DNA from 4 places in the Pseudobutyrivibrio ruminis HUN009 genome. Region 1 is predicted to be linked to each of the others. Evidence: predicted binding sites of a transcription regulator. Region 1 holds the regulator's gene; each other region holds the start of a gene.
What was found. Region 1 encodes Rex, which represses fermentation and respiration genes when NADH is low (regulators of the CRP and FNR family bind a similar motif). Its sites were predicted from a motif close to ATTGTTAANTANTTAACAAT; they were not measured.
Positions count from the first base shown of each region.

Region 1 (2,211 bases):
GAGCAGCAGGGGCTTACAGAGTCAAACACTATCTTTAGTGAGCTACATGATTCTTATCCTTATCTCACAGAGACTCAGGTTAGAAATACATTAGCGGCCTTTATGTTCACAGAAGATGATGTTTTTAAACGCATCAGCGAGCTGTCCGGTGGCGAGAGAGGACGTGTCTCTCTTGCAAAACTTATGCTTTCTAAGTCTAATCTTTTAATCCTTGATGAGCCTACAAACCATCTTGATATGGATTCGAAAGAAATGCTTGAGGAAGCACTTAACGAATATGACGGAACTTTGCTTTATGTAAGTCACGATAGATATTTTGTTAACCGTACTGCAAATATGATTCTTGAACTTTCAGATGGTCATCTTACAAAGTATCTTGGCAATTACGATGATTATATTGTCAAGAAGGAACAACTCTCTGCAGCAAATGTTGCTTCAATCCAGGAATCTGTAGTAGACTCTAACGCTACAGCTGCAAAGCTTGATTTTAAAGAACAAAAGAGAATTGAAGCGGAAAAGAGAAAGCTTCAAAACAAAATCTCAAAAATCGAAGAAGAGATAGAAAAACTAGAAGAAAAAAAGGCAAAGATTCAAGACGAATTCTTAAAGCCAGAGAATATGACAAATTCTGCAAAGCTCAACGAATTAACTGCTGAACAGAATGAAATAGATTCTAAATTGGAAGATTTATATTCTCAGTGGGAGGAGTTAAGTTTATCTTAAGCATGTATAAGTCTTTGTTAAAATCTTGACATAGTTTTTGTGTGATTTTATAATTAAGATTGAAAATTGTAATTAGGAGGTATATGGGTTGGATAAACAGATTTCACAAGCAGTCATCAGAAGACTTCCTAGGTACTACAGATATTTGGGCGAACTTTTAGACGATGGTGTTGAAAGAATTTCATCAAATGATTTAAGTAAGAGAATGCATGTTACAGCATCTCAGATTAGACAGGATCTTAACAACTTTGGTGGTTTTGGTCAGCAGGGTTATGGATATAATGTTGCATATTTACATGATGAAATAGGAAATATCTTGGGAGTTAACGAAACACATAATGTTATCGTTATTGGCGCTGGTAACTTGGGCCAGGCTATTGCAGGTTATGTTAAATTTGAGCGTGTAGGTTTTAAAATTATTGGATTATTTGATGTTAATCCTGAGCTTAAAGGCAAATTAGTTAGAGACATTCCTGTTCAGATGCTTGATGAGCTTCCAGAATTCATTAAACATAATGATGTGGAAATTGCAGCTTTAACATTGCCTAAGTCAAACGCGAGATCTACAGCATTAAAGCTTGTTTCACTAGGCGTACATGCTATTTGGAACTTTGCTCATGTTGATTTAGATGATATTCCTGATGTTATTATAGAAAATGTTCATTTATCAGATAGTTTGATGCAACTTTCTTATAACATTACTCAACAGAAGTAGGTGAATGTATATGGCGGACAGGGATTTTACAACTGCCATTTCCAAAATCAAGGTTCCTATGCTTATTTTGGATCAGAAATGGCATAGACTTTTTGCATTAGGCGGAAAGCCTGAACAGGTTAAAGAGCTTGAAAAGCAGGAAAATGACTTACTGAAACGTGAAGCTGAGCTGAAAAAGGAACTTAAAGACCTTAAGAAGGTTAAAGAAAACTTGATGGCTTCGGTTATGTCCAATATGGAAGGAACTTCTGATCTGGTTTCAAAGAAGCTTGATGATGATAAAAGACTTTTAGAAGAATGCAAGGAACGCATCGAATCAAACGAAGAAGAGTTGAGCGAGCTCCCACAGAAGACAGATGATGTTAACCGAGAGCTGATGTTGGCAACAATGGATTATTGCTACGATAAACTTCGTACTAATTCCACAGAGGCAGAGGAAATTACTAACTGGATTAAGGATGTTAGAGTTCAGCTCAAGAAAAACGTTATTCGCAAGCATAACCGCGAGATTAACAATAAAGAGATTTACTCATATATGCATGATGTATTTGGTATGGAGGTACTAAATCTATTTGATATGCAAAATGGGGATTTCTATATTGGTACAATCGATGATAAAGGTGAGCCTGTAAAAACACCTGCAGATAAGCAGGATGAAAGTGATAAAACAGATCTTTCTGACATTCAGCTTGAAGAAGTAGATTTGGATGCAGTTTCTAAGGAAACAAAAGAAAATACTGAGGAAGCAGAGGCTTCACCTGAAGAATAGAATT
Region 1 covers NZ_JNLH01000001.1:2,050,303-2,052,513, forward strand. The annotation lists gene abc-f (ribosomal protection-like ABC-F family protein) at 1-723, shown strand, start outside; gene BO15_RS0109250 (redox-sensing transcriptional repressor Rex) at 812-1,438, shown strand; gene BO15_RS0109255 (hypothetical protein) at 1,449-2,207, shown strand.

Region 2 (2,211 bases), 610 kb from region 1:
GCTTCTATTTTTAACGTATTCGCCTCTGAACTTTTTATATTCAGCTGCTCGTACCCCATCGTACTTCATCTTATCCTGTTCAATGATTCTGATGCAGTTAAGCATATCTTCAGCATCTGCAAGTGCGTTATGCTCCACATGACCGCCAAGTCCACAGATTGTTTTCATATCTGCCAGAGAAAGATTAGCATCTAAGCCTCCAGTAACATCCAAGCTGACTTCTTTTTGAATATTATCAAAAGTGCTTATAAACTTTGCAACACTTCTCTTGAGAGGCTTTTCCAGATTTCTAGATTCGTAGTCCCTTTGAAAACTGTTTTTATCTCCACCCCAAACACAGATTTTTCCAACCTGGAACTTTCGTATGCGGGTGATAAGCTCAGTCATAACGTCCTCATAGGCTGGGGCGTCCTCTAAATCTTCATTTGTAAGACCTGTGAGCTCAGTAATAAGTGACGGTAATTTATGGCCAGGTCTTAGCTGAACTGTTGAGTAGAATCTATCAAGCTCCTCATGGGCTGGATTTGTAATAATTACGCCCACTGAAATAACATCCTCGATGGAACTCTTTTTATATCTCGCGCTAAGATATTCCGCATCAAGGAATGCCTGATTCTTGCCTTTGTATCCTGCAGGAGCAGTCTGACTAGGCCCTTTTACTTTGTTTTTTGTACTTGTATTATTTGTAGCCAAATTTATCTCCAAACTTTGTAAATTAATGTGAATTCATTGTACCAAAAAAAACTCTACTATACAAAACGGCATCTATTATTAGTTACGTACAATATGTTTTTGTAGAAATACACCGAAAAAATGTTTTTATTTGAGTACATTGTGAATTTTTTATCACTCCTATGGTATATTATTAAAGGCTAGAATGTTAGACGCAACTAACTGTCCGATTTGTGGCTAATATAACCCCACTAGCCGGCGTTTGTAAGGCTTCCACCTAGCTTACAAACAGAACTATAAATTTTTATATTTTTATAAACAGAAAGGGAAACAAATCAATGGCAAATCATGATTTCGCACAATGGAATGGTTTCGTCGGTCGCGTTTGGAAAGATAACGTTAACGTACGTGACTTCATCCAGAACAACTACACTCCTTATGATGGAGATGAGTCTTTCTTAGCAGGTCCTACAGATGCTACTAACACACTTTGGGGTAAGCTTCAGGAACTTCAGGCAGCTGAGCGTGCTAAGGGCGGCGTTTTAGACATGGAGACAGAAATTGTTTCTTCTCTTACTTCTTATGGTCCAGGTTACATCTCAGAGGATACAAAGGATCTTGAAAAGATCGTTGGTCTTCAGACAGACAAGCCTCTTAAGAGAGCTTTCATGCCATACGGTGGTATTAAAATGGCTGAGCAGTCTTGCAGAATGTACGGTTATGAGCCAAGCGAGAAGCTTCACGAAATCTTTACTGTTTATCACAAGACACACAATCAGGGAGTTTTCGATATCTACACACCAGAGATTTTGAAAGCTCGTCACAATAAAATTCTTACAGGTCTTCCTGATACATACGGCCGTGGTCGTATCGTAGGCGATTACAGAAGAGTTGCTCTTTACGGTATCGATTACCTTATCGAAAAGAAACAGATTGACTTTGCAAACACAAATCGTCAGGGTATGAGACGTTATGACTTCCAGCTTCGCGAGGAAATCACAGACCAGATCAATGCTCTTAAGGGCATGAAGGAAATGGCTGCTTCTTACGGCTTTGATATTTCTAAGCCAGCTGCAAACGCTAAGGAGGCTGCTCAGTGGTTATACTTCGGTTACCTTGCAGCTATCAAGACTCAGAACGGCGCTGCTATGTCAGTAGGCCGTGTTTCTACATTCCTTGATATCTACATGACACGTGACCTTGCAAATGGTGTTATCACAGAGTCTGAGGCACAGGAAATCATTGATCACTTTACAATGAAGTGCCGTATGGTTAAGTTTGCACGTATCGAGTCTTACAACCAGTTATTCTCAGGTGACCCAGTTTGGGCAACTCTTGAAGTTGGTGGTATCGGTCTTGATGGACGCCACCAGGTTACAAAGACTTGCTACAGATTCCTTCACACACTTGAAAACATGGGACCTTCACCAGAGCCAAACCTTACAGTTATGTACTCTAGCCGTCTTCCTGAAAACTTCAAGAAGTACGCTGCAAAGATTTCTGTAAACACATCTTCTATCCAGTATGAGAACGATGATG
Region 2 covers NZ_JNLH01000001.1:1,437,733-1,439,943, reverse strand. The annotation lists gene BO15_RS0106565 (exonuclease domain-containing protein) at 1-693, opposite strand, end outside; gene pflB (formate C-acetyltransferase) at 1,011-2,211, shown strand, end outside.
Region 2: the regulator Rex is predicted to act here: its motif matches at 832-851, upstream of pflB (formate C-acetyltransferase).

Region 3 (2,211 bases), 1.9 Mb from region 1:
GGAAACAACTATGTGGAAATAACACAGGAGACTGAGTTCCCTTGGGACGAAACTGTGAAAGTCTCTGTTAAGAATTCAGGGGCTGATAGAATCAGATTTGGAATTAGAATTCCAAGTTGGGCAGATGAAAAGTGTATTATAGTTGATGGAAAAGATGTACCTATAAATGCTGAACAGGGCTATCATTATCTGGATATGGAAGCTAATGGAAAAGCCAGCATGGTTCTAAAGTTTAAAATGTCTGTAAGACGTTATTATTGCAATCCACTTGTATCCGAGAATAATGGCAAGGTTGCAATCGGACGTGGCCCTTTCATCTATTGCATCGAAGGAGTCGATAATGGTGACAATCTAAATAATATTAGTTTGCCTGCTGACAAAAAGCTCGAATATCATTTCGACGAAAAGCTTTTGAATGGTGTAGGGGTTATTGAAGGCGAAGCTGAAAGACTTGTAGTTGATAACGGTAATTTACTCTACTTCACAGAAACAATAAAGAAAGAAAACGCAAAGATTAAGTTTATTCCATATTATGCATGGGCAAATAGAGGCGAAAACGAGATGCAGGTATGGATTAGAGAATAATAGCATGTTCGAATTTATAATAAATTTTCACATGCATAGACACAATTCGGAAACCGCGATTTAAAATTGCGGTTTCCTTTTTAACGAAAATAAGCCATTTCTTGATAATTATTTAACGAGCGGAGTGTGAGAATTGAGCAACTTGATGATGAATATTCTGAAAGTTAGCATATGCACAGTGAAGTATGAAAAAATTCTCATTGAAATGAAATTGGAGTTGTGTTAATATTTTCACAACGACGGAGAGAGATGAGCTCTTTTTTTTTGAAAAGGTTCGTTAAAAAATTAACAGTTCTAAGAGCTGATAATTGTTGAATTTTAACAAAAGAAAGAACTTATCAATACCGAAAACAAATTATTTCTACAAAGGAGAAAGAAAAGATGGGAAAAAAAGTAGTTATTGCTAGCGCATGTAGAACAGCCATTGGTACAATGGGCGGATCACTTAGCAACACTCCAGCAGTAGACTTAGGTGCTATCGTAATTAAAGAGGCAGTTAAGAGAGCTGGAATCAAGCCAGAGGACGTAGAGCACGTATATATGGGATGTGTTATCCAGGCAGGTTTAGGACAGAACGTTGCTCGTCAGGCAGCTATCAAGGCTGGTCTTCCAAACGAGACAACAGCTGTTACTACAAACGTTGTTTGTGGTTCAGGTCTTAACTGTGTAAACCAGGCAGCTCAGATGATTATCGCTGGTGACGCTGATGTTGTTGTAGCTGGTGGTATGGAGAACATGTCACTTGCTCCATTCGCACTTCCAAATGGTCGTTTCGGTTACAGAATGACATGGCCATCAAACAGCCAGGGTGCTTTAGTAGATACAATGGTTAAGGATGCTCTTTGGGATGCATACAATGATTACCACATGATTAAGACAGCTGATAACGTAGCTGAGCAGTGGAAGCTTACAAGAGAAGAGCTTGATGAGTTCGCAGTTAACTCTCAGAACAAGGCTTGCAAGGCTATCGAAACTGGTGCATTCAAGGACGAAATCGTTCCTGTAGAAATCAAGAAGAAGAAAGAAACAGTTATCTTCGATACAGATGAAGGCCCAAGACCAGGCACAACAATGGAAGGTCTTGCTAAGCTTAAGGCTCTTTATCCAAACGGTGTTGTTACAGCTGGTAATGCTTCAGGTATCAACGATGGTGCAGCTGCACTCGTAGTTATGTCTGAGGAGAAGGCTAAGGAACTTGGTGTTAAGCCACTTGCTACATGGGTAGCTGGTGCACTTGGCGGATGCGCTCCAGAAATCATGGGTGTTGGTCCAGTTCCAGCAACAAAGAAGGCTCTTGCTAAGGCAGGTCTTACAATTGATGATCTTGATGTATACGAAGCAAACGAAGCATTCGCTGCTCAGTCAGTAGCAGTTGGTAAGGAGCTTGGCTTCGATCTTAACAAGCTCAATCCAAACGGTGGTGCTATCGCTCTTGGACATCCAGTAGGAGCTTCAGGTGCTCGTATTCTTGTAACATTACTTTACGATATGATTCACAACCCAGAGTACAAGAAGGGTCTTGCTACTCTTTGCATCGGTGGCGGTATGGGTTGCGCTACTATCGTTGAGAAGTACGAAGGCTAATCGTTAAGACAATAAGACTACATTTGAATATTTAATTATTCA
Region 3 covers NZ_JNLH01000001.1:156,565-158,775, reverse strand. The annotation lists gene BO15_RS0100705 (glycoside hydrolase family 127 protein) at 1-585, shown strand, start outside; gene BO15_RS0100700 (acetyl-CoA C-acetyltransferase) at 967-2,169, shown strand.
Region 3: the regulator Rex is predicted to act here: its motif matches at 686-705, upstream of BO15_RS0100700 (acetyl-CoA C-acetyltransferase).

Region 4 (2,211 bases), 2.0 Mb from region 1:
AACCTAAAAAATAAAAAAATCCTATCTATAATAGCATTAATTAAATTTTAAGTAAACATTTATCCTAATCATTCCTTATTATATATTAAAAAAGTGTCCTGTGAAACTAATAATCACAGAACACTTATCTTTAACTATTTATTCATATTTTATGCCATGAGCATACGGAACATATCAATTACCTGCTCCTTTGTAGCCTCACGAGGATTTCCTGGATAGCAAGCATCATTAAGAGCATCTGTTGCAAGCTGGTCTAAATCCTCTTCCTTAATCTTATCAAGAGTCTTTGGAATACCAACATCCTCAGAAAGCTTCTTAACAGCTGCAATAGCTGCGTCACGGTACTCATCCTGTGTCATGTTATCAACACCTTCTACCCCCATAGCTCTAGCAACCTCGCGAAGTCTCTCCCCAGTATACTCGCGGTTGAATTCCATAGAAATAGGAAGGAACATTGCACATGCTACACCGTGTGGTGTGTCGTAGTGTGCTGAAAGTGTGTGAGCCATTGCATGGTCAATTCCAAGACCAACATTTGAGAAGCCCATACCTGCAATGTACTGACCAAGTGCCATACCCTCGCGGCCTTCCTTTTTATTTTCAACAGCATCACGAAGATTCTTTGAAATAAGACGAATAGCCTCAAGATGGAACATATCTGTCATCTCCCAAGCTGCCTTTGTTGTATATCCTTCAATTGCATGTGTAAGAGCATCCATACCTGTAGCGGCTGTAAGTCCCTTTGGCATAGATGACATCATATCAGGGTCAACAACTGCAACGATTGGCATATCATTTGTATCTACACATACAAACTTTCTTTCCTTTTCAACGTCTGTAATAACGTAATTGATTGTAACCTCTGCTGCTGTACCTGCTGTTGTTGGAACTGCAATAATAGGTACACATGGATTCTTTGTAGGTGCAACACCTTCAAGCGAACGAACATCTGCAAACTCTGGATTTGTGATAATGATACCAATTGCCTTTGATGTATCCATCGATGATCCGCCACCGATAGCAACGATGCAATCTGCACCAGAAGTCTTAAATGCTTCAACACCGTTCTTTACATTTTCGATTGTTGGATTTGGTTTGATATCTGAGTATACACCATAAGGAATACCTGCTCCATCAAGTAAGTCTGTAACCTTAGCTGTCACTCCAAATTTAATAAGATCTGGATCTGAAGCAACAAATGCTTTCTTGAAGCCATGAGCCTTAATCTCATTTACTACTTCCTGGATTGCACCAGCACCATGATAAGATGTTGGATTTAAAGAAATTCTGTTAGCCATAACAATACACTCCTTTTTTGTAACAAACATTGTGTTAAAAAAATAACACACCCTACGATTGATATTTTATCATCATAGAGTGTGTCAATATAAGTTACAGATATACGTATGTGTAACATTTTTATAAAATTCACAAATAGCTAAAATAAAGGCTTTCTAAACCAAATCTATTTCTTTGAATAGCTTGTGTAACATATCTGGCATTGCATCTATCATCAAATCAGCCAGCTCTTCTTCAGACTCCTTCATACCTTTCATAAGCCACTGTACAGTCATGTAGATAGATGCCTGGCAATACATTTCCAGCAGCTTTCTCATATGTTTATCAAGATTATCACCAGTCTTCTCTCTTATCAAATCACAATAAAACTCGTAAATCATGATAAAGTCATGGTCCTTGAGATTGTTCTGGTCATCTCCCTTAAATCCAGCCGTAAAGAATAATCTCTCCTGCTTTATGTATGCAAACTTTTTAATAAGACCTTCACGAATAGTTTCGCCCTGCCCCATTTCCTTGAAGGATTGTTCCAATAGGCAATCAAAATACCAGTTAATCAGGTCATATTTGTCGATAAAGTTGCGATAGAAACTTTGTCTTGAAACACCACACACATCCACTATCTGTTTGACAGTGATGTTTTCCACTGATGTAGTTTTCATGCAGGCTTTCATAGCTTCTGCCAGCTTGTATTTGATGTCTGATTTCATAAAAAACCTCCCGCAATCATTTTAAATGACCGATGGATGTTTTACAATTATATATGTACTTATGCCAATAGCTTTCTAAACGCCTTAAGCCCAGCCACTTCACCAGCAGATACCATCTGGGCACCGATGTTGCCAAGGGCTGTAGCTTCTGATGGGCCAGCTATCACATTTTTTCCTGTGGTTTCTGCTGTGAGTTTATTCAAGT
Region 4 covers NZ_JNLH01000001.1:43,790-46,000, forward strand. The annotation lists gene fucO (lactaldehyde reductase) at 150-1,298, opposite strand; gene BO15_RS0100255 (TetR/AcrR family transcriptional regulator) at 1,455-2,006, opposite strand; gene rhaB (rhamnulokinase) at 2,066-2,211, opposite strand, start outside.
Region 4: the regulator Rex is predicted to act here: its motif matches at 1,329-1,348, upstream of fucO (lactaldehyde reductase).